Linked DNA regions of Allochromatium vinosum DSM 180. The protein of the gene in region 2 binds, or shares a complex with, the protein of the main gene of each other region. Links are inferred from orthologs where the notes say so. Each region holds a gene or a part of one and is shown on either strand. Other genes may lie near its edges. The genes, in order: rne and eno.

Evidence for each region.
Region 1: the proteins of eno (region 2) and rne are in contact, whole or in part, in a solved structure (PDB 2FYM), measured with the Escherichia coli proteins. The link is inferred for Allochromatium vinosum DSM 180 from one-to-one orthologs.

Annotation. Positions count from the first base shown.
Region 1 is NC_013851.1:840,776-856,800, forward strand. What follows is about bases 6,940-10,478. They hold rne (ribonuclease E), read right to left. Parts: upstream 10,146-10,478; coding sequence 7,140-10,145; downstream 6,940-7,139. Other genes in these bases: ALVIN_RS03595 (low molecular weight protein-tyrosine-phosphatase), read left to right, coding at 6,940-6,977. Outside these bases: ALVIN_RS16505 (ATP-binding protein), read right to left, coding at 1-2,797; ALVIN_RS16510 (EAL domain-containing protein), read right to left, coding at 2,794-6,360; more of ALVIN_RS03595, read left to right, coding at 6,489-6,939; ALVIN_RS03605 (RluA family pseudouridine synthase), read left to right, coding at 10,737-11,777; ALVIN_RS03610 (HAD-IIIA family hydrolase), read left to right, coding at 11,782-12,441; ALVIN_RS03615 (S49 family peptidase), read left to right, coding at 12,476-13,486; ALVIN_RS03620 (hypothetical protein), read right to left, coding at 13,509-14,117; ALVIN_RS17765 (hypothetical protein), read right to left, coding at 14,114-14,269; ALVIN_RS03630 (TusE/DsrC/DsvC family sulfur relay protein), read right to left, coding at 14,385-14,756; ALVIN_RS03635 (thermonuclease family protein), read right to left, coding at 14,899-15,492; ppk1 (polyphosphate kinase 1), read right to left, coding at 15,506-16,025. UniProt on the Escherichia coli protein: Endoribonuclease that plays a central role in RNA processing and decay. Required for the maturation of 5S and 16S rRNAs and the majority of tRNAs. Also involved in the degradation of most mRNAs.
Region 2 is NC_013851.1:452,901-468,343, forward strand. The notes cover bases 1-2,957. They hold eno (phosphopyruvate hydratase), read left to right. Parts: upstream 1-818; coding sequence 819-2,096; downstream 2,097-2,957. Other genes in these bases: kdsA (3-deoxy-8-phosphooctulonate synthase), read left to right, coding at 1-692; ftsB (cell division protein FtsB), read left to right, coding at 2,158-2,460; ispD (2-C-methyl-D-erythritol 4-phosphate cytidylyltransferase), read left to right, coding at 2,457-2,957. In the rest of the region: more of ispD, read left to right, coding at 2,958-3,158; ispF (2-C-methyl-D-erythritol 2,4-cyclodiphosphate synthase), read left to right, coding at 3,171-3,650; tRNA pseudouridine(13) synthase TruD, read left to right, coding at 3,659-4,744; ALVIN_RS01970 (ATP-binding response regulator), read left to right, coding at 4,737-5,660; ALVIN_RS01975 (TldD/PmbA family protein), read left to right, coding at 5,647-7,155; ALVIN_RS01980 (TldD/PmbA family protein), read left to right, coding at 7,152-8,474; ALVIN_RS01985 (lipopolysaccharide biosynthesis protein), read left to right, coding at 8,523-10,010; ALVIN_RS01990 (methyl-accepting chemotaxis protein), read right to left, coding at 10,020-11,591; ALVIN_RS01995 (DUF6394 family protein), read left to right, coding at 11,897-12,280; ALVIN_RS02000 (potassium channel family protein), read left to right, coding at 12,307-14,025; ALVIN_RS02005 (hemerythrin domain-containing protein), read left to right, coding at 14,064-14,603; ALVIN_RS02010 (amidoligase family protein), read left to right, coding at 14,644-15,443. UniProt on the Escherichia coli protein: Catalyzes the reversible conversion of 2-phosphoglycerate (2-PG) into phosphoenolpyruvate (PEP). It is essential for the degradation of carbohydrates via glycolysis.

The DNA.
Region 1 (16,025 bases), 390 kb from region 2 along the record:
CCAGACTGGCCTGGATCGTCTCGGGTATCGCGTTGGCACTGACGGCGATGACCGGGATGTCGCGTAAATGTGCGTGATCGCGCATCCATCGCAGAATCTCGATGCCGCTCATCCCAGGCAGATTGATGTCCATCAGCACCAGATCGGGCCGCCTCTCGGTCAGGAGAGCCATGGCCGTTTCACCGTCGATGGCGCTCAGGAATTCGACGCCGGGCAGCCGTTCGAACAGGTGCTCCATGACCGCCAGATTCACCGGATTGTCCTCGACATAGAGCACGCATCCGTGGAGCTGTCCATCCAGGCCATCCTGGAGCGTTGTGACAGTCGGTCGGCGTGCGGTCGGTTCGGGGTGTACCGGCCTCAGCTCGAACCAAAAACGGCTCCCCTGGCCAGGGACCGAGTCGAAATCGATGCTCCCTCCCATGACCTCGATCAGATGTTTACAGATGATCAGGCCGATCCCCGTCCCCTCGATCGCGGTCTTCTCGGCACCCAGGCGCTGGAACGGTTGAAAGATCTCTTCGCGCAGCGACTCATCGATGCCCGCGCCCGTGTCGCTGACACGAATCCGCACCCATTCGCCTGCCGGTTCGACGTCGATCGTGACCCGACCGCCCAGGCGGTTGTATTTGATGGCGTTGGAGGTCAGATTGAGCAGCACCTGACGCAAACGGGTGCGGTCGGCGTAGACATGCAAACCGGCCTCCCCGCCGCGATCGATGCAGATCCGGCGACCGTCGGCGGCGGGACGCGACAGGGCCATGACCTCGTCGATCAGCGGGTCGAGTGGTATGGCGTCGAGGTTCAACTCGCTCTGTCCCGACTCGATGCGTGCCAGATCCAGGATATCGTTGATCAGCTCGAGCAGATGCCGGCCACTGTCCCGGATGTGACTGACGGCGGTCTGCTGTTGGGCGGTGAGCGGGTCGAGCGCCCCCATGTCGAGCATCTGCGAAAAACCGATGATGGCGTTGAGCGGAGTGCGTAGCTCATGGCTCATGTGCGCCAGGAAGCGGCTCTTGGCCTCGCTCGCCTGCAACGCGGCATTGCGCGCCTCCTCCAGCTCGGTCAGCACGGTGTGCTGGCTGGTGATGTCGCGTGCGATCCCCAGGACGCCCAGCAGCCGTCCATCCTCGGCGCGCACGGCGGACTTCACCGTTGCCCACAGCACCCGGCGTGCGTCGCTGACGTAATCGATCCATTCCTCGCACCGGATGGGTGTGGTGCTCTCGGCGGCGCGCCGGTCGTCGGCGCGGAAGGCTTCGGCGACCTCCGGTGGAAAATAGTCGTCGTCGGATGTGCCGATGATCCTGTCGACATCCTGGCCGAGCATCTGTGCGAACTCGGGGTTGCAGGAGAGAAAGACGCCTTGCGGATCTTTCATCCAGACGGCATCCGGTATGGCGCTCAACAGACACTGGAGCAGGTAGCGTTGCTGTTCCGAGCGCTCCAGCTCTTCACTGAGCTGCCTGGACAGCTCGCGCACGTTCTGTTCGGCGCGCGTCTGGTCGGTGACATCGAGAAAGCTCCAGACACGCCCGACCACGGCGGAACCCACCCGTTGCGGATGAGAGAAGCGGGCGAACACGCGCCCATCGCGAAACAGCAGGGTGTCGCGCGAACTGGCGTCGGGATGCTCGTAGAGCTCGCGGACCTTGCGCACGAACGGCTCGGGGTCGGCGAGCTGATCGATGACATGGGTCAGGATCTGCGCGTCATCGCCGGTTTCGAGCAGCGCGTGCGGGATGCGCCACATGTCGATGACACGTTGATTGGACGAGACCACCCGTCCAGCGAGGTCGATGACCAGGATGCCGTTGTCGGTGGCCTCCAGTGTGGCCTCGGTCAGCGAGAGCGCTTCGGCGGTGCGTTGCGAGAGCGCGCGTGTCGTGCTCGCGGTGCGGGCCAGTGCCATGGCGGGCAGCAGCACCAGCAGCAGCACGATCAGCAGCGCCAGACGCAATGTCCAGACATTGGCGGCATGCGCCGGCCAGCCGCCATGCGGTATGGCCGCGATGCGCCAGGAGCCGTGGGGGAGCGGGAGTTCGATCAGGACCGGATCCTCGTCGAAGATCCCGGCGCGCCCGAAAAAGACATCGCTGTCCGGATCGCCATCGCGGCCACGCATGGCGACTTCGAGTGTCGTCCCGGTCTCCAGCAATCCGCTGTCGCGATAGAGCTGCTCGCAATCGATGAGTGCCGAGACCAGCCCCCAAAACCGCTCCTCGGCACCCGGCCGTTCCACATGGACCGGAAACCTGGCGGCAAAGCCGCAGCCGCCCTGGACGAGCTGGATCGGTCCGTTCAGCACCGCCCGGCGGTCACGGCGTGCCTGATCGGCCGCCGACGCTTGATCGGGGCGCGAACGCAGGTCGAGACCGAGCGCGGCCGTATTGCCTTCGAGTGGATAGATCAGACGAATGACCATGTCCGGCGCGGCGGCGACGTTGCGCAAACGGGTGCGGCCCGCGAGGATGGCCCGAGCAGCGTGCGCAAAACGCGCCGCATCCAGCTCCGGCTCGGCGGCGATCAGGGCCACCAGCCCCTGCACGAGCTGGATGTCGCCTCCCAGGTTGATGGCCAGACGATCGCGCAGCACAGTGGCTTGAGCCGCGACCGTCTGACGCTGCAACTCCGCCGAATACCGATCGTTGAGCCGCTCGGCCAGGAGCGCCGCCAGAAACAGACCGAGGGCCAGCAGCAGGACGGCGAATCGGCCCCATCGATCCAGCGGGATCCCGCCCAGTCTGCGAACGGCCGAGGGTTGCACCCGGCCGGACTGGGAGTCTGGGGTCATCTCGGTGTCGTCTCGTGCAGGCGCAGCCAGTCGATCAAGTCCGCGATCGGCATCGCCCGGGCGATCAGCCAACCCTGCACCAGGTCACAGCCCAGTCCGCGCACCAGATCCAGCTCGGTCTGGGTTTCGACGCCCTCGGCCACGCTGGTGAGTCCGAGCTTGCGGGCCATGTCGAGGCTGGAGGACAGGATGGCGCGGCTCTTGGACTGCTCGGCGGCGCCCTGCACGAAACTGCGATCGATCTTCAGTTCACTGAAGGGGATGCGCTGCAACTGATCCATCGACGAATAGCCGGTGCCGAAATCGTCGATGGACAGCTTGAAGCCTTTGAGCCGCAGCCGGGTCAGAACGTCCAGCGAGACCGACAGGTCGGACATGAGGCGGCTTTCGGTGATCTCCAGGATCAGATGTTCCGGTGCCAGACCGGCACTCATGAGACGCTGCTCGATGGTTTCCGGCAGTTCGATGTCCGTCAGCCAGTCGGCCGAGAGGTTGAAGGCGATGGGCAGCGGAAAACCCGCCGCGATCAGCATCGCGCTGGCGCTGAGCGCCTTGTCGAGGAGCCGCTGCGACAGGGGGACGATGAGTCCATGCCGCTCGGCGGCGTCGATGAAGCGATCGGGACGAACCGGCCGGCCCTGGCGCTGCCAGCGCGCCAGAGCCTCCAGGCCGACCGCACGCAGGCTGTTGGCGCTCACCTTGGGCTGGAAATGGAGGCTGAATTCGTCGTGCTGGAGACCCTGGATGATGTCTTCGGACGAGATCTCAGGTGCCGTCGTCTGGGCCGGCGTCTGGCGTGGTCGTTCACTGGCCGTCGTCAGCAGCTTGGTCAGGATGGCGCGCGTCAGCGGTTTCCTGACCGCTCCGCGCAGATGCAGTCCCTTGGCCCGCACCAGGTTGGCGGCCGTGTAGAGCACCTGCTCATCGACACCGCTGACAATGATCAGGCTACCCGGATACGCGTCTGCGGCGAGTCGGCGCAGAAAGGCGATCCCGTCCATGCCGGGCATCTTGAGGTCGGTGATCAGCAGGTCGATGGCGCGGTTTCCCAAACGGGCGATCTCCGTCAGAGCGTCCTCGCCGTTGTCGACCGTCAGGATCTCGGGCACGCCCATGGCGGTGAGCAGCAGACCGATCTGACGGCGGGCCATGGCATCGTCGTCGACCACCAGCGCCAGCCGAGGCGGAGGCGGAGCGGGCGGCGTCTCCGGCTCAGACTCCGGCTGACGCGATGGCTGAGGCAGGCGGATATGCCGCGTGGCTGTCTCCACGTCGCCGAGAGCCTGTTCGAGTTCGGCGAGCAGAGCGGGCGCCGGCTCCAATCGGCGGCTTCGGGCAGTCTCTTCCAGCCGTTCGGCCAGACCGGCGAAACGCAGGGCACCGACCATGCGTGCCGAAGACTTGAGCTTGTGCATCGCCTGCATCAGGCGCGTGGCCTCCTCGTCTCGGTGCAGCCCCTGGCAGGCGATGAGTTCGGCGCGCGCGGTCGCGGTGAAGAGATCGACGAGATCGCGCATCTGCCGTGGCTGGATGTCGTAACCGAACAGGTGAGTGATATAGTCCAGATTCAGGATCGAGCTGTCCGGTTCCGGCTCCGGCGCGGTAGCGAGCGGCGGCGCCACGCCGGCTGGAGACAGCCAGCGGTCGAGCCTCAGGCGCAGATCGTCGAGTCCGATCGGTTTGGTCAGGATCTCGTCCATGCCGCAGGCGCGACAGGCGTCGAGTTCCTCGGGCTGATGCGAGGCGGTGATGCCGATGATCGGGATATGACCGCCGCTGTCGGCCTCGGCGGCGCGGATGGAGCGGGTGAGTGCCAGCCCATCCATCTGGGGCATGTGACGATCGATCAGGATGAGCGCGTATCCGCCACGCTTCCAGTTGAGCAGGGCGGCGGCCCCATCGGCGGTGACATCGACCGCAAAACCCAGGGTTTCGAGCTGAATGCGCAACAGCGCCTGATTGGCCTCGTTGTCCTCGGCCACCAGGATGCGGAGGCGCCGGGCCGGCTGTTCGTCCGCGATTCGCGGCGGAGTCTGGATCTGGGGGCGTTGCGTGGTGATCGGAGCGAGGCCGAGCCGGTTCGACAGGGTCGTCATCTGTTCGCCGATCCGGTCGACCAGCGGCCGGATGGAGTCGATCCCCGGCGACGGCGCCTGCATATGGGCACGCAAGCGATCGAGCGTGGCGTTCAGATCCTCCGACCAGACTTGCAGGAATTCATCCTTGGCCTGGTTGGTACGTTCGGCCATGTCGCGGGCCTGTTGCAGCTCCTCGATGACCAGTTGCTGGAATCCGCGCAGGCGCTTGGCCTCGATCAGACTGGCATAGGTCGTCGTGAGGGTCTGGAGGAAGTCGATCGTGGAGGCATCGTAACCGCCAGGGCGGTTGATCAGCCCGACCAGGCCGAACAGCGTTTGGTCGAATCGGATCGGCAGACCCAGAAACGTCTGAATGGGCGCCTGTCCAGGAAGCGGTTCCCCGTCGCCCGGTTCCAGGACGAGGGCGTTGCAGATCAGGGGTTCGCCCGAGTTCAGAACAGTACCGATCAGGCTGTGTGGATCCTGAGACGCCAGTCCCTGGGCGGACGGCCGGCGCGGCCCCTGTGTTCTGACCAGCGCCGGACTGCTCATGGCATGGGCCTTGAAATAGGGCGAGCCATCGGCTTCGTAGAGCACTTCGCCGATGAAGCCATCGGCGCTGTTGGTGAGGGTCAGCATGCCGTCGAGCAGCCGCGCCGAGGTGGACGCGAGATCCTGGGTGGCGATGAAATGCTGGAGTGCCTGACGCTGCAATTCGAGCAGGCGCAGCTGATGTTCACGCTGCGCCAGAAGCTGCTTGTGCTCGGTGATGTCGGTGCGGATCGAGACATAGCGCTCCGGTCGGCCCTGTTCGTCCAGGATGGGGGCGATGGTGGCCCGCACCCAGTACGGGCGTCCATTCTTGCGCCGGTTCTGGAGTTCGCCCTGCCAGATGCGACCGCCGCTGATCGTCGCCCACAGCTCATCGAACAGGGCCGGCGGATGGTGGCCGGATTTGATGAGACGGTGATTGCGGCCGATCAGCTCCTCGCGGCTGTAACCGCTGATCTCGATGAATTTGTCGTTGGCTTCGAGAATGGCGCCATCGGCATCGGTGACGGAGACGATGGCATGTCGGTCCAGCGCCTGTTTGATGTCGATCAGCTCGCGCCATGCTCGCCAGTGCCGCGCGTGCTCGTTGGCCTGAACCGGCCATGTCCAGTCCTGGAGGCGGGTTGGGACACGGCCCCAGTCCACCGGGTCGGGGAGTGGAGCCGATTCCAGGTGTTGGGCCAGGCTCACGGCCGCCCGCAGCACAGGCGCCAACCGTTGGGTTCCGGGTGTTTCGAGCATGAACTCGCCCAATACCTGCGTCAGCGCCTCGGCGCGTCCGAGGGTGTCGATCCGGACGGAGGCCGCCTCGCTCTCCAGGATCTGCCTGACGAGTGTGAGCAGCTGCGCTCCTGCTGGACGATCCCAGCCATCGACCAGCAAACGCTCGGCTAGAATTCGCAGTTGTTTGGCCAGTGACGCTGTGAGATGCATTGTGTGCCGTGTCCTGACGGCTTGGGCCGCATTTTTTGCCTGTCGACGACGTTCGCGATGCCTGACCGCTCAGGCGACAATACCGATAATACCGCCAGTGCTACATCCATTGTTGAGAACAGCTTGTCATGAATGCTGAAGACCCGGTCAGAATCCTGTTCGTTTGCATGGGGAATATCTGCCGATCACCGACGGCGCACGGCGTGTTCCGTCGGCTGGTCATCGACGAGGGCCTGTCACACCGCATCGAGATCGACTCGGCCGGCACCCATGCCTATCACATCGGCGAACCGCCGGATCGACGCGCGCGCGACACGGCACGGATGCGCGGCATCGATATCGGCGATCTGCGCGCGCGTCTGGCCAAGCCGGACGACTTCGTCCGCTTTCACTATGTACTGGCGATGGATCGCGACAACTACGGGCATCTGACGCGACTCTGTCCCAACGGCCTGGAGGACAGACTCAGACTGTTCATGGAGTTCGCGCCCGAGCTGGGGCTTCACGAGGTGCCTGACCCCTACTATGGCGGTCAGCGCGGTTTCGAGCAGGTGTTCGACATGGTTGAGTCGGCTGCGCGCGGTCTGCTGCTGGACATCAGGAACCGCTATCTCTGAACTACGGCGGTCTTGAACGACGGGCAGGCAGAGGTCAAGTCGTCTCCGGCTCCCGCGCTCCAGCCCCACCTGATCCACCCGAGGGTCGAGCAGCATTCCCACGCTTTCGCGTGGGAATGCGCCGATGGATGGCCGCGCGGCTGGGCGCGGTGCGGAGTCGCTTCAGGCGTCCTGGCCGGTTCGGTCCGATTCGGTGCGGCGCTCCGATGCAGGCTCGGAGACCGTATCGGTGGTTCGCGGCCGTGGTTCGCTGGGAGCCGTCGATGCAGTCGCTTCGGCCACGGGCGCGGGCCTGGGCTCGGCCGGTGTCGCTGGAGCCGATGCCGCCACGGGTGCGGGCTTGGGTTCGGGCGGTGTCACGGGAGCAATCGCGGTCATGGGCGCCGGCGGCGAAAGCGGCGGACGCTCAGCCAGAGCCTGGACCGGCGCTGGCGTGGCCGGGGCTGACTCGGCCGATGCCGGTGCCGAAGACGCTGGAGCGGGCGCCGTTCCAGGCGTGACGCTGGGCGACGGCGTCGGTGCAGCGTCAGTCGTCGCGGTCGTCGTCGACACTGGAGCCGCAGCGACTGACTCCGGAGTGTTCGACCGCTCGGAGCCGGGGCGACGGCTGGAGGTCTCGTGTGGGCTGTCCTGACGCTCGACACGCGGTTCCGTCACTTCAGGTTTGATCGAGCGTTCGGCCGCCGAGTCCGTGCGGCTGTCGCTCTCCTGCCAGTTCTCGTCCGTGCGCGGCGTCGCGGGGCGGCGTCGGTTGCGCCCGCCGCGACGTCGACGCGATGAACGTGGACGCTCGGTACCGGAGACGGTCGTCTCGCTATCGGTCTCTTCGTCGAGTTGGACGTTCTCGGCATCGATCTCGGTCGTGTCGATGGGACGGCGCTCGCGCGTACCGTTCGACTCGGGTGCGGGCCGTGCCGGACGCTCGTCGTTCCGGGCGTCGCGCCGCTTGGGCATCGCGGTCGGGTCGCCGGCCGCGTCGGCCGACTCGCGCGCCGCCGCGTTCGTTTCGGCGGTCCGCTCCTGACGCGCCTGAGCATTGGCATTGGAACCGCGCGACTCATCGGGGCGCGTTGCAGCGCCGTTCGGATTCGAGCCGCGCCGACCGCGTCCGCGCGCACTGTTGTTGCGGCGTCGATCCTCGCGCCCGTTCTCGTCGCCACTGGTCTCGTCGCCCGCGCCCGCGTCGTCGCGCGGCTGGCGCCGGTCACTCGTCGGCTGCGACTGACCACGCCGACGCTCGTCGCGCGCCTGACGTGAACGCCCCGACTCATCGCCGGAACTGGCCGTGCCGGTAGCGTTCGTCGCGCGTTCCTGCGGCCTGGATGCCGCCGACGGCTCGGAACCGGCCTTGGAACCGGAGCGCCCGCCGGCCACGGCGCGCTTGTCGGCGGCCTGTGGCTGGGCGCTGCCTGCCTCGTTCGAGCGCGAGAGGAAGAGTCCGGTCCAGATGCGCTTGAGCAGACTCTCGGACTCGGCGCGCTCGGTCTCCTTGCGGCTGACCGTGGTCGGCGGAGTCGGGCGCGGGCGTTCGGTCTGACGCGGCGCGGGCACACTCGGGGCGATGAGCTTGACGGCGGGTTCCTCGATCCGGGCCGGCTGACCGAGCTTGGCGTAATGCGGCGCGGCGGCGCTCGGCTCGGGAACGGCCTTGATGGTGTAGCTCGGCGTTTCCTCCGGCGCCTTGCCGGCGATGTCCTGAGCGCGGATGCGTTCGATCCTGTACTCGGGCGTCTGGATGTGCTCATTGGGGATGAGCAGGATCTCGACTTCCTGACGCTGCTCGATGTCGAGAATGGCGCGGCGCTTCTCGTTGAGCAGGAAGGTCGCCACACTCACCGGCAGCTGAGCCTGGAGACGCTGAGTGCTCTCCTTCATCGCCTCCTCTTCCAGGATGCGCAGGATCGAGAGCGCGAGCGATTCGACACCGCGAATGGTGCCCTGGCCCTTGCAGCGCGGACAGATCTGCTGGCTCGACTCGCCGAGCGAGGGACGCAGACGCTGGCGCGACATCTCCAGCAATCCGAAGCGCGAGATGCGCGCCACCTGCACCCGCGCGCGATCCTGCTTGAGCGCCTCGCGCAGCCGGTCCTCGACCGCGCGCTGATTCTTCGGCGGCCCCATGTCGATGAAGTCGATGACGAACAGTCCGCCGAGGTCGCGCAGACGCAACTGGCGCGCGATCTCGTCGGCGGCCTCCAGGTTGGTGTTGAGCGCGGTCTCCTCGATGTCGGCGCCCTTGGTGGCGCGCGCCGAGTTGATGTCGATCGAGGTCAGGGCCTCAGTGTGGTCGATGACGATCGAGCCGCCCGAGGGCAGGCGCACCTCGCGCTGGAAGGCCGACTCGATCTGGGTCTCGATCTGGTAGCGCGTGAACAGCGGCACCTCGTCCTGGTAGAGCCGTAGCTTCTTGAGATTCTGCGGCATCACCTGGCGGATGAAGTTCTCGGCGCGCTCATAGACGGTGCGGTCGTCGATCACGATCTCGCCGATGTCGACGCGCAGATAGTCACGGATCGAGCGGATGATGACGTCGCTCTCCTGATAGATCAGGAACGGCGCCTTGCGGCTCTCACCCGAGCTGACGATCGCCTGCCAGAGCTGGAGCAGATAGTCCAGATCCCATTGCAGTTCCTCGACGTTCTTGCCGACGCCGGCGGTGCGCACGATCATCCCCATGTCCTCGGGGAGCTGGAGCTGGCTCATGGCGTCGCGCAGTTCGGTGCGGTCCTGACCCTCGATGCGTCGCGACACGCCGCCGGCGCGCGGGTTGTTGGGCATCAGGACCAGATAGCGTCCGGCCAGCGAGATGAAGGTGGTCAGCGCCGCGCCCTTGTTGCCGCGCTCCTCCTTGTCGATCTGGACCACGACCTCGCGGCCTTCCCGGACCGACTCCTTGATGCTGACGCGCGAGCCGGGTTTGACGCTGTCCGGCTCGAAATAGGACCGTGCGATCTCTTTCAGCGGCAGGAAGCCGTGGCGCTCGGCGCCATAGTCGACGAAGGCGGCTTCCAGACTCGGCTCGACGCGGGTGATGACACCCTTGTAGATATTGGCTTTCTTCTGTTCGCGTCCCGGTGATTCGATATCGAGGTTATAGAGCAACTGCCCGTCGACAGTCGCTACGCGCAACTCTTCCGGCTGAGTCGCGTTGATGAGCATTCGTTTCATGTTGTTCCTGTCCTGCGCACCACGGCGCGTGTCCCGTGGTTGGGCGCCGCGCCCCAGGGGTCTCGATCGGAGACCCGAGCGGGCGGATCGGCGCGTCGCCGTTCGACGCTCGAGTGGTGCGAGCACGGCGTCGGCACAGTCCGTTCCGTCGACCACCTCGGGTCGGGCTGGAACGGGCACGCGCGTATGAACCATCGTTATACGGGGCCGCTTGAGGCTCCCGCGTTTGTTTGGGCGGTCTAGGTCGATAGACGGCCCGCTTCGGAGCGGCGGATGTGACACCGGCGGCGCTGGCGGCCTCGACAGGCTACTCGGGGACGGCGCTGGGTGTAGAATTCGGCCTCGCTCGACGTCGCGAGCGGGCTGGACGCACGGCGCGGCCCCTCGAAGTGGCCTGGTCAGGTGTCGGATGCCGGTCTTGGGTCCGTGGGTCGGACTGGCGCCTCTTGGATGGGCGTTGGGTGCGAACCCCTGGATGCACTTGCCGCTCCGGAAAAATTCCGCATTTCACTTGGCCAGCGCAAGGCGTCAATGGTATCAGCGAACCCCACTTAGCAGCAATTGAGCCAAACGCTCAGGTTCAGACTCAAATTGAAATCTTCAGCCTCCGTCACGAAATCCAAGACCGTCGATCGTCCAGCGCGCGATGCCAATCGACCACTCGCGTCCCCTCAAGGTGGGGATGCCGCGAAAGCACCACAATATGTCCAGGTCGATACCCAGGCCGATGGTCAGCGTATCGACAATTTTCTGTTGCGCATCCTCAAGGGTGTGCCGCGCAGTCATCTCTACCGGCTGCTGCGGCGTGGTGAGGTCCGGGTCAACAAGGGGCGCGTGAAGGCCGAGTATCGGCTGTGCGCCGGGGATGTGGTGCGTATTCCGCCGATCCGCCTCGGCGAATCGGCGCCGCCCGCGCGTGCGCCCGAGGCGCAGTTGGCGCGGCTGGAGGGCGCGATCATCCATGAGGACGAGCGACTGCTGGTGATCGACAAGCCCTCGGGGCTGGCGGTGCATGGCGGCAGTGGTCTGAGCTATGGCCTGATCGAGTCGCTGCGCCAATTGCGTCCCGGGCGCGAGCTGGAGCTGGTGCATCGGCTCGACCGCGACACCTCTGGCTGTCTGGTCGTCTGCAAGCGGCGTAGCGCGCTGCGTGAGCTGCATGCCCTGATCCGCGAAGGCGGCCTGGACAAGCGCTATCTGGCCCTGATCCTGGGCGAGCTGCCGCGCGCCGAGCTACTGGTCGACGCGCCGCTCAAGAAGAACGTCCTGAGTAGCGGCGAGCGTCTGGTGCGGGTCGATGCGCAGGGGGGCAAGGAGGCGCGCACCCGCTTTCGGCGTCTGAAGCGCTTTGCCATCGACGGTCAGGCGCTGACTCTGGTCGAGGCGGAACTCATCACCGGCCGCACCCATCAAATCCGCGTCCATGCCGCCCATCTCGGAACGCCGCTGGCCGGCGACGACAAATACGGCGACGAAGCGGCCAACCAGCGGCTCAAGGGCTATGGCCTGAAACGACTGTTTCTGCATGCCTCGGCGCTGAGTTTCAAACTCGAGTGCATGGCCCGTCCTCTGCGTCTGGAGTGCCCCCTGCCGGACGAACTGCAACAGGTGCTCGATGCCCTGGAGAACTGATAGCGTGAATTTCGAACTGATCGTTTTCGACTGGGATGGAACCCTGATGGATTCCGAGGCGCGGATCGTCACCTGCATCCAGGCGGCCTTCCGCGACCTGGGACTGCCCGAGCCGGTGCCTGAAGTCGCGCGCGACGTCATCGGACTCGGTCTGGACGAGGCGATGGAGCGTCTGTTGCCGACCGGGGAGGAGGAACTGCGCGCCAAGGTGGTTGTGCAATATCGCCGTCATTTTCTGGGCGGCGACCAGAGTCCCTCGGAGCTCTTTCCAGGTGCACGTGAGACGCTCGACTGGATGACGGAGCAGGGCTATCGGCTGGCGGTGGCCACCGGCAAGAGTCGAGCGGGTCTGAACAAGGCGCTCGACGAGACTGGATTGCACGGCGTTTTCCATGCCACGCGCACGGCCGACGAGACCTTCTCCAAGCCGCATCCGCAGATGCTGCTGGAACTCATGGACGAGCTGGGCGCACGCGCCGGGGAGACACTCATGATCGGCGACACGGAATACGACTTACAGATGGCCAACAATGCCGGGGTGCGTTCGCTGGCGGTCTGTTACGGCGTCCATGAGCCGGGTCGGCTGCTGGCCTGCGAGCCGCTGGCCTGTCTCGATTCGCTGTGGGCGATCCGCGACTGGTTGAGCGCCAGACAGGCCAACTGAATTTCAGCCGTATCCACTGTGTCCGAGGACCGTCATGAACTGGAAATTTTGGAAGAAACGCCGTGAGCCGATGCCCGCGCCCGGTCAGCCGGACTGGGAGCGTGCCCTGATCAACCGGCTCGCCGCCGAGTATCTGGACGACCAGCGCAAGCGCCGGCGTTGGGCGACAGCCTTCAAGCTGCTGATCCTGGTCTATCTGATCGGCGTGCTGATCGCGGCCAACAGCACCGGGCTGTCCGATGCCGTCAAGGTCGGCGAGGACCACACCGCGCTCATCGAGATCAAGGGGGTCATCGCTTCGGATTCCGATGCCAGCGCCGATCGCGTCATCACCGCGCTACGCGCCGCCTTCGAGGCCAAGCACGTCAAGGGCATCGTCCTGCGCATCAACAGCCCCGGCGGCAGTCCGGTCCAGGCCGGCTATATCAACGACGAGATCAAGCGTCTCAAGGCGAAGTACAAGAAGGACCATGATGGCAAGGACATGCCGGTCTATGCCGTAGCCGTCGATCTCTGTGCCTCGGGCGGCTATTACGTCGCCGTCGGTGCCGACGCCATCTATGTCGACAAGGCCAGTCTGGTGGGCTCCATCGGGGTGCGTATCGACAGTTTCGGCTTCCAGGAAGCGATGCAGGAGCTGGGCATCGAGCGCCGTCTGCTGACAGCCGGTGCGAACAAAGGCATCCTCGATCCCTTCTCACCGCTCGGCGATTCGCAGCGCGCCTTCATCCAGAGCGTGCTCGACCGGCTGCATGGCCAGTTCATCGATGCAGTGAAGCAGGGGCGTGGGGACAAGCTCAAGGGCGGTGACGAACTCTTCAGCGGGCTGTTCTGGAGCGGTCAGGAAGCCGTCGAACTGGGATTGGCCGATGGCCTCGGCAGTTCGAGTCAGGTGGCACGTGAGCTGATCAAGGCCGAGAAGATCGTCGAATACACCGAGAAGCGCGATCTGCTCGAATCCATCGCCAAACGCTTCGGCGCACTGGTCGGGGCCGGGATGCTGGAAGGGCTGGGTGTCTCGACCGGTTTGAGCCTGCCGCATTGAGCAGCCGGTCGAGTCGTCGGGATCAATGTGTCAGGGCGTTCTGGATGGCTTCCAGGTCCAGCTTCTCGAAATACGCTTCGATCGGTTGGCTGTCGGCCAGTTGACTGCCCTGACCCTGGACGATCAGCCGGCTGCCGACCATGAACGTGATCTCATAGTTCTTGCTGTCGGCGGCATGTTCCAGCGTCCCGCGATAGCCCTTGAACGAATAGGTCTTCATGTCCTGGTTGTTCTGCATCACGAGAGGCATGGACATGGCCATCGTCAGCATGGGCATCAGCGGTGAGTCGGCCATCAGGTTGAGGGTGATCTCGGCGCCATCCTCGCGCTGATAGCGCCGGCTCAGTGTGGTACCCGTGATCATGGCGGCCATGCCGCCGGACTGCGATTCGGCGGCATCGGCCGTCCAGCCGGGGAGCGGCTCGGGCAGGAGCTTCACCAGATTGGCCGTCATCTGTTCCTGGATCTTGGCGACGGCGAAGTTGAGTGTCTCGATGGCGGTTCTCAGCTCACCGGACGCATACGCTTTACGGGCGCTCTCCATCTGGTCGATCACTTCGTCGGCCTGGATCGAGCCGGCCAGACAGAGACCGGCGGCGAGCGATAGGATCTGAGTGCGTCGAATCCTCATGCAATTGTGCTCCAAAGAATTGAAAAGAAAAACAAACCAGACGCCGGGGCGGTGGTTCGGCCGTCGAGCGGCTGACGCACCCGGGTCTGGGCGAGAGCGGGGTCCGAGCGGATCGACGCCAGCACAGAGAAGCCGTCGATCTTGAGCATCATCACATCCAGCACCACCAGATCCGGCCGTTGGTCGCGGACAGCGACCGGCCCCGCCCCCGCCTCACCGTCGCGAGTGACGTGGACTTCAGGGGCGGGCCGGCGCTGGTTTCAGCGCTTATTGGACACTGCCGAATGATTTGTCGGCGGCGCCCGAGGGAGCTGTCAGGCCAGCGAAACGACAGCCCTGGGCGACCGGACCACCCGGAAAGAGACCATAGAGATATTTGAGGCCACCCTGGATGTGGAAGGCTTCGTCGAGCGCGTCATGGAGTTCGCGCACATTGGGCCGTTCGTGGCGCGCGAAATAGGCTTGCAGCGCCTGGAGTGTGCGCCAGTGATCCGCCGTCAGTTCGAGTCCGTCGTGCCTGGCTATCTCCTCGGCGATCGATCGATTCCAGTCGACCGGAGCCTGTGGAAAATCCGGGTCGATGGCGCTGATCGCGCCCGGATTCAGAATCTCGCCCATTGTCTGGGTCTTGGTCGCCATGTTCGTCCTCCCGTGGATGTGGTTCTCGTACTTGTCGGGCCGGCCCGGAGGCCGGGAATGGACGCTGGATCTCGTCCATGACGTCATCCAGTCGTCATCCTGGAGTGTCGAGCCTTTCACCGGTGAGTTCAAGGTGAACCGGCTATCCTCGGGTGCGACGTCTGTAGTCCCAGGGTTTCTGATGCTCGCCGCGACGGTTCCAGATGCCGCGTCTGGCGGCGCGTGCTTCGCGCTCGGCACTGAAATAGCGCGGACTGTCGCAGAACTGCTCGTAGACGGCGGCCTGACCGGCTTCGACCTGCTCCAGGTTGAGCAGGCGCGGCTCGGCGTCCGTGGTGTAGATCTCGCCGACCGTGCGGCCGTACTGATCCTGATCGATCTTGAGCAGTCTGACCGTCGGCGGCGTGATCGACTGGAGATGCTCGCGCGAGCGCGTGCCCCAGGGTTTCTGGGCCATCTCGGGCGCGTCGATGCAGTAGAGGCGCACCTTCACCAGCTGGGTGCCGCAGCGCAGGTTCATGGTATCGCCGTCGCTGATCTTTTCGACGCGGCAGTCCTTCCCGCTGAAAGGCAGCTTCCAGGCGTTCGGGATCAGATCGCCGCTCCAGTGGTCGACGGCCCAGAGCGCCGCTGCGATCACGGCGATGGCGAGCGCCGAGCGCGGCGTGAGCGGACTTCGGCCATGGCCCCGGAGCTTCGCGCGCAGATACTGTTTCAGAAAGGTTTGTGGCCGCATGTCGAATCCGGTCTCAAGCCTGTCCCTTCTCGCGCAGCCGCCACTGGAAATGACTCAGCAGCCTGGAACGCACCTTTTTCTCCTTGTGCTTGGCGGCGGCGGCCAGACGCTTCTCGGCCACGCCGATCAGGGTCTCCTGGGCGCCCTTCTTGGTGTCGTCCTCGGGCGTGCGCTGGGTGTAACGGCCGCCGGCGTCCATGTCCCAGGCCGAGCGGCTGTCGGCGAACTGCACGTCCAGGATCAGACGCAGCTCCTGACGCAGCTCGGGATTCTCGACCGGGGCATGGACCTCGACCCGGCTTTCGAGATTGCGCCGCATCATGTCGGCCGAGCCGATGTAGTACTCCTCCTCGCCGCCGTTGCGGAAATAGAGGATGCGGGCGTGCTCCAGGAAGCGCCCGACGATCGAGACCACGCGCGCCCGTTCGCTCAGTCCCGGAATGCCGGGGCGGAAGCGGCAGGTGTCGCGCACGATCAGATCGACCTGCACCCCGGCGCGGCTGGCCTTGTAGAGGGCACGGGTGATGTCGGGG
Region 2 (15,443 bases):
TCATCTACAAATCCTCGTTCGACAAGGCCAACCGTTCCTCGGGCGCGAGCTTTCGCGGGCCGGGCCTGGAGGAGGGTTTGCGGATTCTGGAGTCGGTGCGCGCGACCATCGGTGTGCCAGTGCTGACCGATGTGCACGAGGACACGCCGCTCGCTGAGGTCGCCGCCGTGGTCGACGTGCTCCAGACCCCGGCCTTTCTCTGTCGCCAGACCAACTTCATCCAGGCCGTCGCCCAGCAGGGGCGGCCGGTCAATATCAAGAAGGGTCAGTTCCTCGCGCCCTGGGACATGAAGCATGTGGTCGAGAAGGCGCGCGCGACCGGCAACGATCGGGTCATGGTCTGCGAGCGCGGCGTCTCCTTTGGCTACAACAATCTGGTCTCGGACATGCGCTCGCTGGCCGTCATGCGTGAGACCGGCTGTCCGGTGGTGTTCGATGCCACGCATTCGGTGCAGTTGCCGGGCGGGCAGGGGACCAGTTCGGGCGGGCAGCGCGAATTCGTTCCGGTGCTGGCGCGGGCGGCGGTTGCGGCGGGTGTCGCCGGACTCTTCATGGAGACCCATCCCGATCCCGATCGCGCGCTGAGTGATGGCCCGAATGCCTGGCCGCTCCGTCGGATGCGTGACTTGCTGTCGACCCTCGTCGAGATCGATCGCTTGGTCAAAACGGCTGGATTCGTCGAGCAGGGTTAGGCGTTTGCTGTCCATAGGGTGGTGTGCTGACCGAATTCACCAGACCATCCTCTGCACAAACCGCATCAACATATCGAATAATACCGAGCTATCCGTAGCTCTTGAATCCTCAAGGAGTCATCCACCATGTCCGAAATCGTCGACGTCCGCGCCCGTGAGGTGCTGGATTCCCGTGGCAATCCGACTGTCGAGGCCGACGTCATCACCGCCGACGGCGCCATCGGCCGCGCCATCGTGCCCTCCGGCGCCTCCACCGGCTCGCGCGAAGCGCTGGAACTGCGCGACGGCGACAAGTCGCGCTACAACGGCAAGGGCGTGCTGACCGCCGTGGCCAACATCCGCAGCGAGCTGCGCGAGGCCATCGTCGGTATGGACGTCGCCGATCAGACCGCGATCGACCGCTGCATGATCGAACTCGACGGCACCGACAACAAGGCCCGTCTCGGCGCCAACGCCCTGCTCGGCGTCTCGCTCGCCGTCGCCCATGCCGCCGCACAGGAAAAGGCCCTGCCGCTCTATCAGTCGCTCGCCAGCGGCCCCTACCGCCTGCCGGTGCCGATGATGAACATCATCAACGGCGGCGAACATGCCGACAACAGCGTCGACTTCCAGGAGTTCATGATCCTGCCGGTCGGCGCCGGCAGTATCCGCGAAGCCGTGCGCTACGGCGCCGAGGTCTTCCACGCGCTCAAGTCCGTCCTGCACGCTCGCGGTCTGGCCACGGCGGTCGGTGACGAGGGCGGCTTCGCGCCCGATCTGGCCTCCAACGAGGCGGCGATCGAGGCCATCCTCGAAGCCATCCACAAGACCGGCTTCAAGCTCGGCTCCGACATCTATCTCGGGCTGGACGTGGCCGCCTCCGAGTTCTATCAGGACGGTCAGTACGTCCTCAAGGGCGAGGGCCGTACCCTCAGCTCGGACGGCATGATCGACCTGCTGGAGCAGTGGGTGTCGAAGTATCCGATCCTCTCGATCGAGGACGGTCTGGCCGAGGGCGACTGGGACGGCTGGAAGCGCCTGACCGAGCGTCTGGGCGACAAGGTGCAGATCGTCGGCGACGACCTCTTCGTCACCAACACCCGCATCCTCCAAGAAGGCATCGACAAGGGCATCGCCAACTCGATCCTGATCAAGGTCAACCAGATCGGCACCCTGACCGAGACCCTGGAAGCCATCGCCATGGCGCACAAGGCCGGTTACACGGCAGTCGTCTCGCACCGCTCGGGCGAGACCGAGGACTCGACCATCGCCGATCTGGCGGTCGCCACGGGCGCGGGTCAGATCAAGACCGGCTCGCTGTCGCGTTCCGACCGCGTGGCCAAGTACAATCAGCTGATGCGCATCGAGGACCAGCTGGCCGACGAGGCTGTCTATGCCGGTCGCGATGCGTTCAAGTGGCTCTAAGGCCATCCGTCGGGGTCTCGGAGCCTGGCGTTCCCTGACCCTGAGTCGCATGGTTTTGCGTATGCACTGGCTGATCCTGGTGTTGATCCTGCTCCTGGGCGCGCTCCAGTACCGCCTCTGGGTTGGTGAGGGGAGTATCGCCGAGCTGCACAGTCTCAAGCGTGAGATCGCCTTCGAGGAGTCGGAGCTGGAGCGTCTGCGCACGCGAAATCGTGAACTCCAGGCCGAGGTCGACGATCTGCGCGAGGGTTCCGAAGCGATCGAGGAGCGCGCGCGCAGCGAACTGGGCATGATCAAACCCGGTGAGATCTTCATCCAGGTCATCGAGCGGCCTGCGCCAGTCAACCCTGAGGGCAAACCATGACGACACGACTCTGGGCCATTCTGCCGGCGGCCGGTGTCGGGCGGCGCATGGGCAGCGCCGTGCCCAAGCAATATCTGGAACTGGCCAGCCGCACCGTGATCGAGCACACGCTCGAACTCTTCGTCGACCACGCGCGCATCGCGGGCGTGGTGGTGGCGCTGGGCGTCGAGGACGGCTACTGGGAGGCGACCGCCTACGCCACTCATCCCAAGGTGCGGCGTGCGCCGGGCGGTGCCGAGCGCTGTCATTCGGTGCTCAATGCGCTCGCGGCTCTGGATGGGCAGGCCGACGCCGACGACTGGGTGCTGGTGCACGATGCCGCGCGTCCCTGTCTGCGTCTGGACGATCTCGAACGGCTGATCGACGGTCTGCTCGACGACGACGTCGGCGGTCTGCTCGGTATCCCGGTGCGCGACACCATGAAGCGCGCCGGGTCCGGTGAGCGCATCGACACCACGGTGGACCGTTCCAGTCTGTGGCATGCTTACACGCCGCAGATGTTCCGGCTCGGTCTGCTGCGGCGCGCACTGCACGAGGCGCTGGAGGCCGGCGATCTGGTCACGGACGACGCCTCGGCCATCGAACGTCTGGGACTGGCCCCGCGTCTGATCGAGGGCCATGCCGACAACATCAAGATCACGCGGGCCGAGGATCTGCCGCTCGCGCACTTCCATCTACAACGCCAGGGACGGATCTGACGAGGCTCCAGAATGTTGATTGGTCAGGGTTTCGATGCCCATCGTTTCGCGCCGGATCGCCGGTTGGTGCTCGGCGGGGTCGAGATCCCGCACGATCGGGGGATGCTCGCCCATTCCGATGGCGACGTGCTCATCCACGCCTTGTGCGACGCCCTGCTGGGCGCGGCCGGGCTGGGCGACATCGGACGCCACTTCCCGGACACGGACGCCGCCTATGCCGACATCGACAGCCGCATCCTGCTGCGGCGCGTGATCAACAGCCTGCGTGAGCGCGGTCTGCGCGTCCACAATGCCGACATGACGCTCATCGCGCAACAGCCCAAGCTGGCCCCTTACATCCCGGCCATGCGTGAGACCCTGGCCGCCGATCTGGAGTGCGATCCGTTGCGCGTCAATGTCAAGGCGACGACCATGGAGCACATGGGCTTCACCGGGCGCGGCGAAGGCATCGCAGCCTCGGCGGTGGTGCTGCTGGTCGAGGCGGACGGCTGAAGCACGCGATGTCCGATTCGACGCTTCCCCGCTGGACGACCTTCAACGATCTGCCGCGCGCCCATGGCGAGCCGCTCGGCTCGGGTCAGCTGCGTGTCGAACCCGAAGACTTCCAGGTCACGGAGGTGCTGGGCTTCGAGCCGGACGGGGAGGGCGATCACTGCCTGCTCTGGGTGCGCAAGACCGGCGCCAACACCGAATGGGTGGCGCGGCGGCTGGCGGCCACGGCGGGCGTGCCGCTCTCCACAGTCGGCTACGCCGGACTCAAGGACCGCTGGGCCGTCACCGAGCAGTGGTTCTCACTGCCGCGTCCCCGTGCCGGTGAACCCGAACCGGACTGGGGACCGCTGGCCGAGCAAGGCATCGAGGTGCTCGAAGTCCATCCCCATCGACGCAAGCTGAAGCGCGGTTCCCTGTCCGGCAACCGCTTTCGGATTCGGCTCCGTGACTGCCGGCTCGACCCGGCGGCACTCGACGCGCGTCTGGAATCCATCCGTGCGCGCGGCGTACCCAATTATTTCGGCGAGCAGCGCTTCGGCCATGACGATGGCAACCTCCATCGCGCTCATGCGTTGCTGACGGGCGCGGCCCGACGGGTGCCGCGTCATCAGCGCGGTCTCTGGCTCTCGGCGGCGCGCTCTCAGATCTTCAACGAACTGCTGGCCGAGCGCGTGCGCCGTGGCGACTGGGATCGGCTCCAGCCCGGCGACTGTCCGCAACTGGCCGGCCGTCATTCGTTCTTCCTCGCCGAGACCCTCGACGAGACTCTGCACGAACGCGTGGCGCGCTTCGATCTGCATCCAACGGGTCCGCTCTGGGGCCGGGGTGAGCTGCCGAGTCGTCTGGACGTGCAGGGATTGGAACACACCGTCGCCGCTGGGCTCGACCCCTGGCCTGAACGACTGGCCGGGCAGGGTCTGGAACAGGAGCGCCGTTCACTGCGTCTGATGGTGGCGGATCTGACGGCGGATCTGGCCGATGGCTGCCTGAGACTCGAGTTCGGTCTATCATCAGGCGCCTATGCAACCAGTGTGTTGCGCGAGATCGTCGACACTTTCGAGCAGCTTCAACGACGGGACGGTTCTGATGGCTAAATTACTGGTAGTGGACGATGAACCGATCAACCTCGAGATCATCGGTCATTGCCTGGAAGACGAGCATCAATTGGCCTTCGCCGAAGATGGTCTGGAGGCCTGGGCCATGCTGGAGGCCTCGCCACAGGCTTACGATGGCGTGATCCTCGATCGCATGATGCCGCGCATGGATGGCATGGAGGTGCTCAGGCGACTCAAGGCCGACAAGCGCTTTCGGGACGTGCCGGTCATCATGCAGAGCGCGGCCGACAGCTCCGAACAGGTCGCCGAGGGGCTGGCCGCCGGTGCTTGGTACTATCTGGCCAAGCCCTATGCACCCAAGGCGCTGCGCAGCATCGTCAGCGCCGCCCTGGACGATCGGCGCAATCGCAAGGATCTGGCCCAGATCGGCGGCCGGCTCCAGACGATCCTCGATCTGGCTGATCGGGCCAGTTTCCGCTTCCGCACGCTCGAAGAGGTCTCGGTCCTCTCCTCGACCCTGGCGCAGATGTGTCCCAATCCGGAGACAGTCGCCATGGGGCTGTCCGAACTCATGCTCAATGCCGTGGAGCATGGCAATCTGGGGATCGACTACGCCCAGAAGGGCCGCCTGATCGAGGATGGGCTCTGGCAGGATGAGGTCGAGCGTCGACTGGCCGAACCGGCTCAGAGCACGCGCCATGCCAGTGTCGAGCTGGAACGCGATCCCGAATGCCTGATTTTTACTATCCGTGATCAGGGGCTGGGTTTCGACTGGCAGCGCTATCTCGATCTGGACCCGGCGCGCGCCTTCGACAGCCATGGACGCGGCATCGCCATGGCGCGTCATCTGGCCTTCGCGCACATGGAGTATCGCGGCGCGGGCAACGAAGTCCGGGTCAGTGTGGCGCTGACCGATCCCACTGATAGCACGGCATGTGACGATGACTCGATCTGACGCGCGTCGTGCGCCCTGGATCGCCACACGCGATGACCATGGTGCTCCGAATCTGGCGCGGCTCGCCGACATCGCCCAGACGTTCGTCGCGCACGCGCCAGTCTGTGACGCCTGGACCCTGCGCCTGGTCGCCGAGACCACGGATCATCTGGAAGTCCGTCAGGGCGTGGTCGAGCCGAGCCTGATCGGCTGCTCGCTCGGCGCCATGGTCACGGTCGTCGAGGGCGCGGGCAGCGGCTATGCGGCCACTAGCGACCTGAGTCGGGCCGGACTCTGCGCCGCCGCCGAGCGTGCACGCGACTGGGCGCGCGTCCAGGCCCGGCTCGGACTCTTCGACGCCCGGCTCCAGCCGCCCGGCGCCACGGTCGCCGACTATCGCACCCCGGTCGAGGAATCCTGGGAGTCGCGTCCGCTGGCCGACAAGCTGGCGCTGCTCCAGGCGGCCAATCAGGCGCTGGACATCGACGAGCGCATCCAGGACTGGTCAGCCTGGCTGACCCACCGGCGCGTCGAGCAACTCTTGATCGGCAGTGCCGGCGCCCGCGTGACCCAGGTGCTCGACTATGTCCATCCGGGCGTTCAGGTGGTGGCCAATGCCGGCAGCCAGACCCAGCGTCGCCATGGCGGCGGGGCCGATGGCGGGCTTCAGGGCGGACTGGAGAATCTGGTCCGGCTCGGTTTCCTGGAAGACGCCACACGTCTGGCCGAGGAAGCCATCGCCCTGCTCGATGCGCCCGAGTGCCCGAGCGACGTGCGCGATCTCATCCTCATGCCCAATCAGATGGCGCTCCAGATCCACGAGAGCATCGGCCATCCGCTCGAACTCGACCGCATCCTCGGCGATGAGCGCAACTATGCCGGTACCAGCTTCGTCACGCCTGAGATGTTCGGTCACTATCGCTATGGCTCCGAGCTGTTGAACGTCACCCATGATCCGACCCTGCCGGGCGAGCTGATCTCGGTCGCGGCGGATGACGAGGGCACGCCCGCCGCCCGTGAGGTGCTGATCCGTGCCGGAATCCTGGAGCGTCCGCTCGGCGGTGCGCTGTCGCAGGCACGCTCGGGGCTGCCGGGGACGGCGACCAGTCGCGCCAGCGGCTGGGATCGTCCGCCGATCGACCGCATGGGCAATCTCAATCTGGAGCCGGGGCAGGGGAGTCTGGCCGATCTGGTCGGGCAGGTGGAGCGCGGCATCCTGATGGACACCAACCGCTCCTGGTCGATCGACGACAGTCGCAACAAGTTCCAGTTCGGCTGTGAGCTCGGACGCCTGATCGAGGATGGTCAGCTCAAGGGGCTGGTGCGCAATCCCGGTTATCGCGGGCTTTCGGCCGAGTTCTGGCGCAGTCTCGCCGGTGTCGGTGGACCCGAGACGCTGGGTGTCGGTGGTGTGCTCAACTGCGGTAAGGGTGAGCCGAATCAGGCCGTCTATGTCGGCCATGCCGCGCCGCCCTGTCTGTTCCGGCGGGTCGCGGTGTTCGGGGGTGGCGAATGACGCCGGAGGCCTTCTTCACGCTGGCCGAGCGGCTGTCGGCGGGGCTGACCGGCGACGAGGTGCTGTTCTGCAACCTGGGCGGTGAGGTCTCGGATTTCGTGCGGCTCAATCACAACCGGATGCGTCAGGCCGGTAATGTCCGTGCCGCCGGGTTGACGCTGACCCTGATCGACGGCGCGCGTCAGGCCGAGGCGGCGTTCGATCTGAGCGGCGATCCCGAGACGGATCTGGCGCTTGGCCGCACGCTGATCGGACGGCTGCGCGAACGGCTCGCCGTGCTGCCCGATGATCCTTATCTCCAGTATGCGACCGAGCCGAGTACCGGGATGGCGCACCAGGAGCCTCGGGCGCTGCCGCCGGCTGAGGAGGCCGTCGCGACCCTGATCGAGGCGGCCGAGGGGCTGGATCTGGTCGGGATCTGGGCCAGCGGACTCATCCGGACGGGGCTGGCCAGCTCGCTCGGTCATCGTCACTGGCATGAGCGTGCGAGCTTCAATCTCGACTGGAGCCTCTATCTCAGCGGCGACAAGGCGCTCAAGTCGAGCTACAGCGGTTTCGACTGGAACCCGGATGTCGTGCATGAGCGTCTGCGCACGATGCGCGCCGGTCTGGAGATTCTGCGCCGTCCGGCGCGCCGTCTCGATCCGGGGCGCTATCGGGCCTATCTCGCGCCCCCGGCGGTCGAGGAACTCATGGGGATGCTGGCCTGGGGCGGCTTCGATCTGCGTGACCACCGCACCCAGCAGACCCCGTTGCTCAAACTGGTCCGGGGCGAGTGCGCTTTCGACCCGCGCATCACGCTGCGCGAGGACCATGCACGGGGTCTGATGCCGGGATTCACGCCCGAGGGCTTCATCCTGCCGCCGTCCGTGACCCTGATCGACGCTGGGGCTTTCGGTGACTGTCTGGTGGATGCACGCAGTGGGCGGGAGTACGGCGAGCCGGTCAATGCCGCGTCCGGTTCGCCCGAGTCGCTGAGCCTGGAGCCGGGCGACCTGCCCGAATCCGAGGTGCTCGCCCGGCTCGACACCGGACTCTGGATCGGTCATCTCTGGTATTGCAACTGGTCGGACCCGAACGAGGCGCGCGTCACCGGCATGACGCGCTTCGGCACCTTCTGGGTCGAGGACGGCGAGATCCAGTGCCCGATCGATGTGATGCGCTTCGACGACAGTCTCTATGCACTGCTCGGCACGCGACTGGAAGCGCTCACGCGCGAGCGCGAGCTGCGGCTCTCGCCCGAGACCTACGAGGGGCGTTCGAGCGCCAGCGTTCTGCTGCCGGGCGTCCTCGTCTCCGGGATCGCGTTGACGCTCTGAGCGGATGCCATCCCGATTCCCCTCAACCAGCCGTATCCCCACAACGCCTTGAACCCACTCAAACGTCTCGCCTCGCAGACCGCCGTGTATGGTGTCAGCAGCGTCCTCGGGCGCTTTCTGAACTATCTGCTGGTTCCCTTCCTGACCTATACCTTCGCCCCGGCCGAGTATGGCGTGGTGGCCGAGTTCTATGCCTACATGGGCTTTCTGGCCGTGCTCCTGGCCTTCGGGCTGGAGACGGGCTATTTCCGCTTCCGTGCCGGCGGCGAGTGGCGGCCCGAGACGGTCTATGGAACGGTGTTCTCGTTCCTGGTACTGGTCAACGCGCTCTGCTTTCTGGCCTTCCTGCTCTGGAGCCAGCCGCTCGCCGCACTGCTGCGCCATGCCGAGCATCCCGAATACATCGGCTGGTGCGCGGCCATCCTGGCGCTCGACTCGATCGGAGCACTGGCCTTCGCCCGGCTGCGCGCCGAGGAGCGCGCCGGTTATTTCGCGACCATCAAGCTGATCGAGATCGGCGCCAATGTCGGTCTGACGATCTTTTTCATCTATGTCGCCCGTCAGGCGCATGAGGCCGATCCCGGGTCGCTGCTTGGCCGGCTCTGGGATCCGGACATCGGCATCGGCTATGTCTTCATCGCCAATCTGGCGGCGAGTGCGCTCAAGCTGCTGCTGCTCACGCCTCAGTTCGTCAGCGGACTCGGCGCCTTCGACACTGGACTCTTCAAGCGGCTCATCCGCTATTCGCTGCCGATGGTGGTCATCGGCATGGCCGGCATCGTCAACGAGATGCTCGACCGGGCGGCGCTCAAGTATCTGCTGCCCCACGACGACGCGACCAACATGGCGCAGCTCGGCATCTACAGCGCCTGTTACAAGCTCTCGATCCTGATGTCGCTGTTCATCCAGGCGTTCCGCTATGCCGGCGAGCCCTTCTTCTTCAGCTATGCCAAGCGGCACGACGCCGGGCGGACCTATGCCGTCGTGCTCAACTGGTTCGTGCTCTGCTGCGTCTTCCTGTTCCTGCTGGTGACGCTCTACATCGACGTCTTCCAGTACTTTGTCGGCGCTGATTATCGCTCCGGGCTGGACGTGGTGCCGGTGCTGCTGCTGGCTAATCTGCTGCTCGGCGTCTATGTCAATCTCTCGATCTGGTACAAGCTCACCGACCGCACCCTCATGGGGGCGGGCGTCTCACTGATCGGCTCGGCGATCACCATCGGACTGCTGTTCTGGTGGGTGCCGGTCCACGGTTACATGGGCGCGGCCTGGGCGCATCTGGTCTGCTATGGGACGATGGTGGTCCTGTCCTACGCACTCGGGCGACGCTACTACCCGGTGCCCTACGATGTCTGGCGCGTGCTGGGTCATATCGCCTTTGGCATCGGACTCTATCTGGCCAGCCGCTGGCTGGTGACGGAACAGGGCTGGCACTGGCTCGTGGCGGGTACGGTCTGTATGGCGGCCTTCTTGGTCGTGGTCGGCTGGGAGGCGTGGCGGTTGCGGCGAGGGGCGTCGGCCATCCCTGGCGTCTGACGCCGGTGCTCAGATCTTGTATTGATGCACCAGTCCCATCAGTCTTCCGGCGAGATCCTCCAGATGACTGGTGGCGCCCACCACGTCGTCGGTGCTCTGGAGCGTCTGGACCGAGAGATGACGGATGCTCTCGACGTTGCGGTTCATCTCCTCGACCACGGCGCTCTGTTCCTCGGCGGCGGTGGCGATCTGGTCGCTCATGTCGTTGATGTGCTCGACCGACTGGGTGATGGCCTCCAGTGAGTGATCGGTTTCATTGGCCTCCAGCACGCTCTGCTCGGCCTGTTCCTGGCCGCGCTGCATCATGGACACCGCACTGCGCGCGCCCTGCTGCAAGCGCGCGATCATGTCCTGGATCTCCTGAGTCGATTCCTGGGTGCGTTGCGCCAGGGCGCGCACTTCGTCGGCGACCACGGCGAAACCGCGTCCCTGTTCACCGGCGCGCGCGGCCTCGATGGCCGCATTCAGAGCCAGCAGGTTGGTCTGACCGGCGATGCCGCGAATGACATCGAGGATCTTGCCGATGTTCGCCGACTCGATCTCGAGCTGGTGAATGGTCTGGGCCGCCTCGCCCACGCCTTCGGCCAGTTCGCGGATACCGTCGACGCTGTGACGCACCACCATGCGGCCTTCCCGTGCCTTGTGACTGGCTTGGTGCGCGGCATCGGCGGCGGCCGTGGTGTTGTTGGCAACCTCGGCGACCGTGGCCGACATCTCGTTCATGGCCGTGGCGACCATGTCGGTCTCCTGGTGCTGCTGTTCCATCAGGTTGTGGGTCGAATTCGACGCCTGAGCCAGTTGCGCGGCCGCCGAGGCGACACCGGTCGCCGACTCCTGGATGTTGCCCATCACAGTAGCGAGGCGCGCCTGGAGCATCTTGATCGCCTGCAGGATCTCGGCGGTCTCATTGTTGTCCTGGACCAGGATCGGTGAGCTGAGATCGCCGGCGGCGATCTTTTTGGCCACGTGCACCGCCTCGTGGATATGCTTGAGGATGGCGTGGGCGCTGATCCGGGCCAGGATCAACGCCAGAATCAGCGTACCGATGCCGACCCAGAGATTGCCCAGCCAGGCGGCCAGGATCGCCCCCAGTCCAACCACGCCAAAGGCGGCGCTCAACCAGGCTGTATGACTGAACTCCGGGATGAGCCGGTTTGGCAGATCCTCCAGATTGCGCGCACGCACGCGGGCATAGAGCCGTTCGGCGGTCTCGATCTGGGCGCGCGTCGGCTTGGTGCGTACCGACTGATAACCGACCAGGGTCTCACCCTCGTAGACCGGGGTGACATAGGCGTCCACCCAGTAGTGATCGCCGTTCTTGCAGCGATTCTTGACGATGCCGCGCCAGGGTTTGCCCTTCTTGACCGTATCCCAGAGATTCTTGAAGGCCGCCGGCGGCATGTCGGGATGCCGGATGACGTTGTGATTGACGCCGATCAACTCATGCTCGCTGAAGCCGCTGATCTCGATGAAGGGTTTGTTGCAATAGGTGATGACACCCTTGATATCGGTTGTGGAGACGATGATCCAAGACGCTGGGTAGTCGTATTCTTTTTGCGTGACCGGCAGATTGATCTTCATGTGGGGTGCAGGCGCGGCTGAGCGTTGGTTGATGGATGTTGAGCGCCATCCCTGAGTGAGCGTTGTCCGTCGCGACCAAATCACGCATCCCGTTCCCCGAACAATGGGGGGCGGGATGGGGCGGACCGTGAGTTTGGCGTGGGCCGAATGGAACGCATGTTAGCGCAACCAGGCTTAGGCCGTTAGTCGGACGTAGGACTTTGGATCTCTGGCGTGGCGCTCGCGTCGCCGACGGGTTTTCCGGATGCGTTCATCCCGGAGCGGTTTACAATGGAGGGGCCATCAAATACCGGAACCCTCGCTTCATGAACCCAGAAAAGGTCGTCTTCGGCTTCTTCATCGTACTCGCCCTGACGCTCAACTTCGGCTTCTTCGTCGGCGAGATCGACAACCCCGATCACCATCACGCCTGGGAGCTGTTCTTCGTGGTGGTCGTCAACATGATCGCCACCGTGCTCAAGTTCGGCGACCGCACCCAGATGGGGGCCGTGCTGCTGGCGACCAGTCTGGTGGCCATGCTGCAACTGCTGGCCGCGTCGCTGATCTGGACCATCGCGGCCCATGCCACCGAGACCGGCCTGACGCCTTCGATCATGGCCAGCATCGTCTCGCTCTCGGGCGGCGCCATGATCGCCAACGTAGTCTCGGTGGTGCTGCTGGTCATCGAGACCGTGCTGCTGCGGCGCTGAGCGATCGAATGTCGAGCGGCTGAACCTTGGACACCATCTTCTTTCTCGTGCTGCGGCGTATGCGTACGCCGCTGCTGACGCTGATCGTGGTCTATGCGATCGCCATGGCCGGGCTGGCGCTCATCCCGGCCCAGGATGCCGATGGGCAGCCGACGGCGATGAGTCTCTTCCATGCCTTCTATTTCGTCAGCTACATGTCGACGACCATCGGGTTCGGTGAGCTGCCCAACGCGTTCACCGATGCCCAGCGGATCTGGGTCTCGCTGTCGGTGTTCTTCACCGTGGCGGTGTGGATCTATGCCATCGGCAACCTGATCACGCTTCTGCAGGACAGCACGCTCCAGCGCGCCATCGCCGAGCGGCGCTTTCGCACCCTGGTGCGACGGCTCGGTGTGCCCTTCTATCTGGTCTGCGGCTATGGCCAGACCGGCAGTGCCCTGGTGCGCGGTCTCATGGAGCGCCACATCCAGTCGGTCGTGATCGATGTCGATCCGGAGCGCATCAGCCTGCTGCAACTCGACAACCAGCGCGAATACGTACCCGCGCTCTGTGCCGATGCCCGCAGTCCGCAGGCGCTGGAGGCGGCCGGACTCAAGCATCCGCTGTGCCGGGGCGTGGTGGCGCTCACCAACGTCAACGAGGCCAATCTCAAGATCGCCATCGCTGCCAAGCTGCTGCATCCTGAAGTCAAGGTCATCTGTCGCGCCGACTCCCACGAGGTCGAGGCCAACATGGCCTCTTTTGGCACCGATCACATCTATGATCCCTTCGATGCCTTCGCGTCCTATATCGCGTTTTCGATCCAGTCGCCGTGTCAGACTCTGTTGATCGACTGGCTCTCGGGGCGTGGCGGTGAGGAACTCGATGAACCCAGGTATCCGCCGCGCCAGGGGCGCTGGGTCATCTGCGGCTACGGGCGCTTCGGCAAGGCCATGTACAAGCACCTCAAGGCTCGGGGATTCGAGCTGTCGGTCATCGAGGCCGAGCCGCACAAGACCGGCATCCCCACCGAGGGCGTGGTGCACGGACGTGGCACCGAGGCCGTCACCCTCGAACAGGCCCGGATCCGTCAGGCCGTCGGGCTGGTGGCGGGAACCGATCAGGACGCCGACAATCTATCCATCATCATGACCGCGCTGGCACTCAATCCCGATCTGTTCGTGATCGCGCGCGAGAACCACATCCAGAATCAGGAGCTCTTCGATCGGGTCGGCGCCCAGGCGATCATGAATCCGAGCACCATCATCGCGCACCGCATCCGCATGCGTCTGATCACGCCGCTGCTGTCGGATCTGTCCCGGCTGGCGCGTCTCCAGCGCGACGAAGCCTGGGCCAGTCAGCTCATCAGCCGCATCATCGCCCTGGTCGATGGGCGCAAACCCTATGTCTGGGAGGTGAGCCTCGACACGATGCAGGCTCCGGCGATCCAGGACGCCACGCGCCGGGGACAGACCATCACGCTCGGAACCCTCCTGCGCGACCCGCTCGAACGTGAACGAACCCTGCCGGCGATTCCGCTGCTGTTGATCCAGGGCGAAGAACGCCGACCGCTGCCCGCGCTCAAGGCGCCGATCGGTCCGGGCGACCGCCTGCTCTTCTGCGGGCGTGAAGAAGCACGCTGGCGCATGGATTGGGTGCTGTGCAACATCCATGCACTGCGTTATGTCATCGACGGCGAGAGCCGGCGCGAAGGACCGGCCTGGCGCTGGCTCGCCGCCTGGCAGTCGCGGTTGAGGGGCGTATAGACCACTAAAACGAAGAGGATGGAGTAATGCACGCAATCATGACACGACTCGGCCAGGACCATGCGCGACTGAGCCGGGTACTCGACCTGCTCGAAGAATTGCTCGACCGTTTTCACGACGGTCAGGAACCCGATTACGAGCTCATGGACGAACTGCTCGAATACATGGACAGCTATGCCGACATCGTCCATCACCCGATCGAGGATCTGATCTTCCAGCGTCTGCTCGACAAGGGCGTCGAGCCGTCTGAGGTCTTCAGCATCCCCATGCGCCAGCATGCGGGACTGAGCCAGTTGGCCAAGGATTTCCGCCAGTCGCTGCTGGGAATCCTGAGTGAGGAGGTGTTGCTGCGCGAAGATGTCGAGGCCGCCGGTCGCGCGCTGGTCGGCAACCAGCGCGGCCATCTGATCCAGGAGGAGCGCGAAGCCTTTCCGCTGGCGATCGAACACCTGACCGAAGCCGACTGGGCCGAGATCGAGGCTGCGGCGCCGGCGGTCGAGGACCCGTTGTTCGGGGCGCCCGATCCGCAGCGTTTCAAGGCGCTCTATCGTCAACTCGTCGAGCAGGTTCAACCCTGATCGCCTCGGCGGCGATCGCCGACGGCGACAGGAGCACGACATGCACGCGACCACGACCGCACTGAAGTCACCGCCCTGGCTGGAGAACGCCGAAGGCCGGCCGAGGCGCATCGGCGTCGAGATCGAGATGAGTGGTCTCAAGCTCGATGCGCTGGCCGCCGAGGTGGCCGATTTCTTCGGACTCGACATCCGCGAGCGCGGCCGCTACGAGCGCGTGCTGCACGGCGACCCGGCGGGCGACTGGGTGGTCGAACTCGACTACGACCTGCTCAAGCGGCTCGGCCGTCAGGAGCGCACCGACGCGACCCTGGCCGACGAAATCGGTCGCTCGGCCGAGGAGATGCTGGCCTGGGCCGCCGAGGCCATGGTTCCGGTCGAGCTGGTCGGCCCGCCGCTGCCGCTCCAGCGGCTGGGTGAGGTCGAGGCGCTGATCGCGCGGTTGCGCGCGGCCGGGGCCAAGGGCACCTCCGACGCCCTGGTCAACGCCTTCGGACTCCAGTTCAACCCCGAGGTGCCGGACACCGGGGCGCCCGTTATCACAGCCTGTCTGAAGGCGTTCCTGTGTCTGTCCGACTGGCTGGTCGCACGGGCCGACATCGATCTCACGCGCCGCGTCACCAGCTATGTCGATCCCTTTCCGCTCGATTATGTGCGTCGCGTGATCGCGCCCGACTACTGGCCCGATCTGGCCACGCTGATCGACGACTATCTGGCCGACAACCCAACCCGCAACCGGATGCTCGATCTGCTGCCGCTGTTCCTGTTCCTCGATGAAGAACGGGTGCGGCGGGTCACGCAGGATAGTCTGATCAAGGCGCGTCCGACCTTCCACTATCGCTT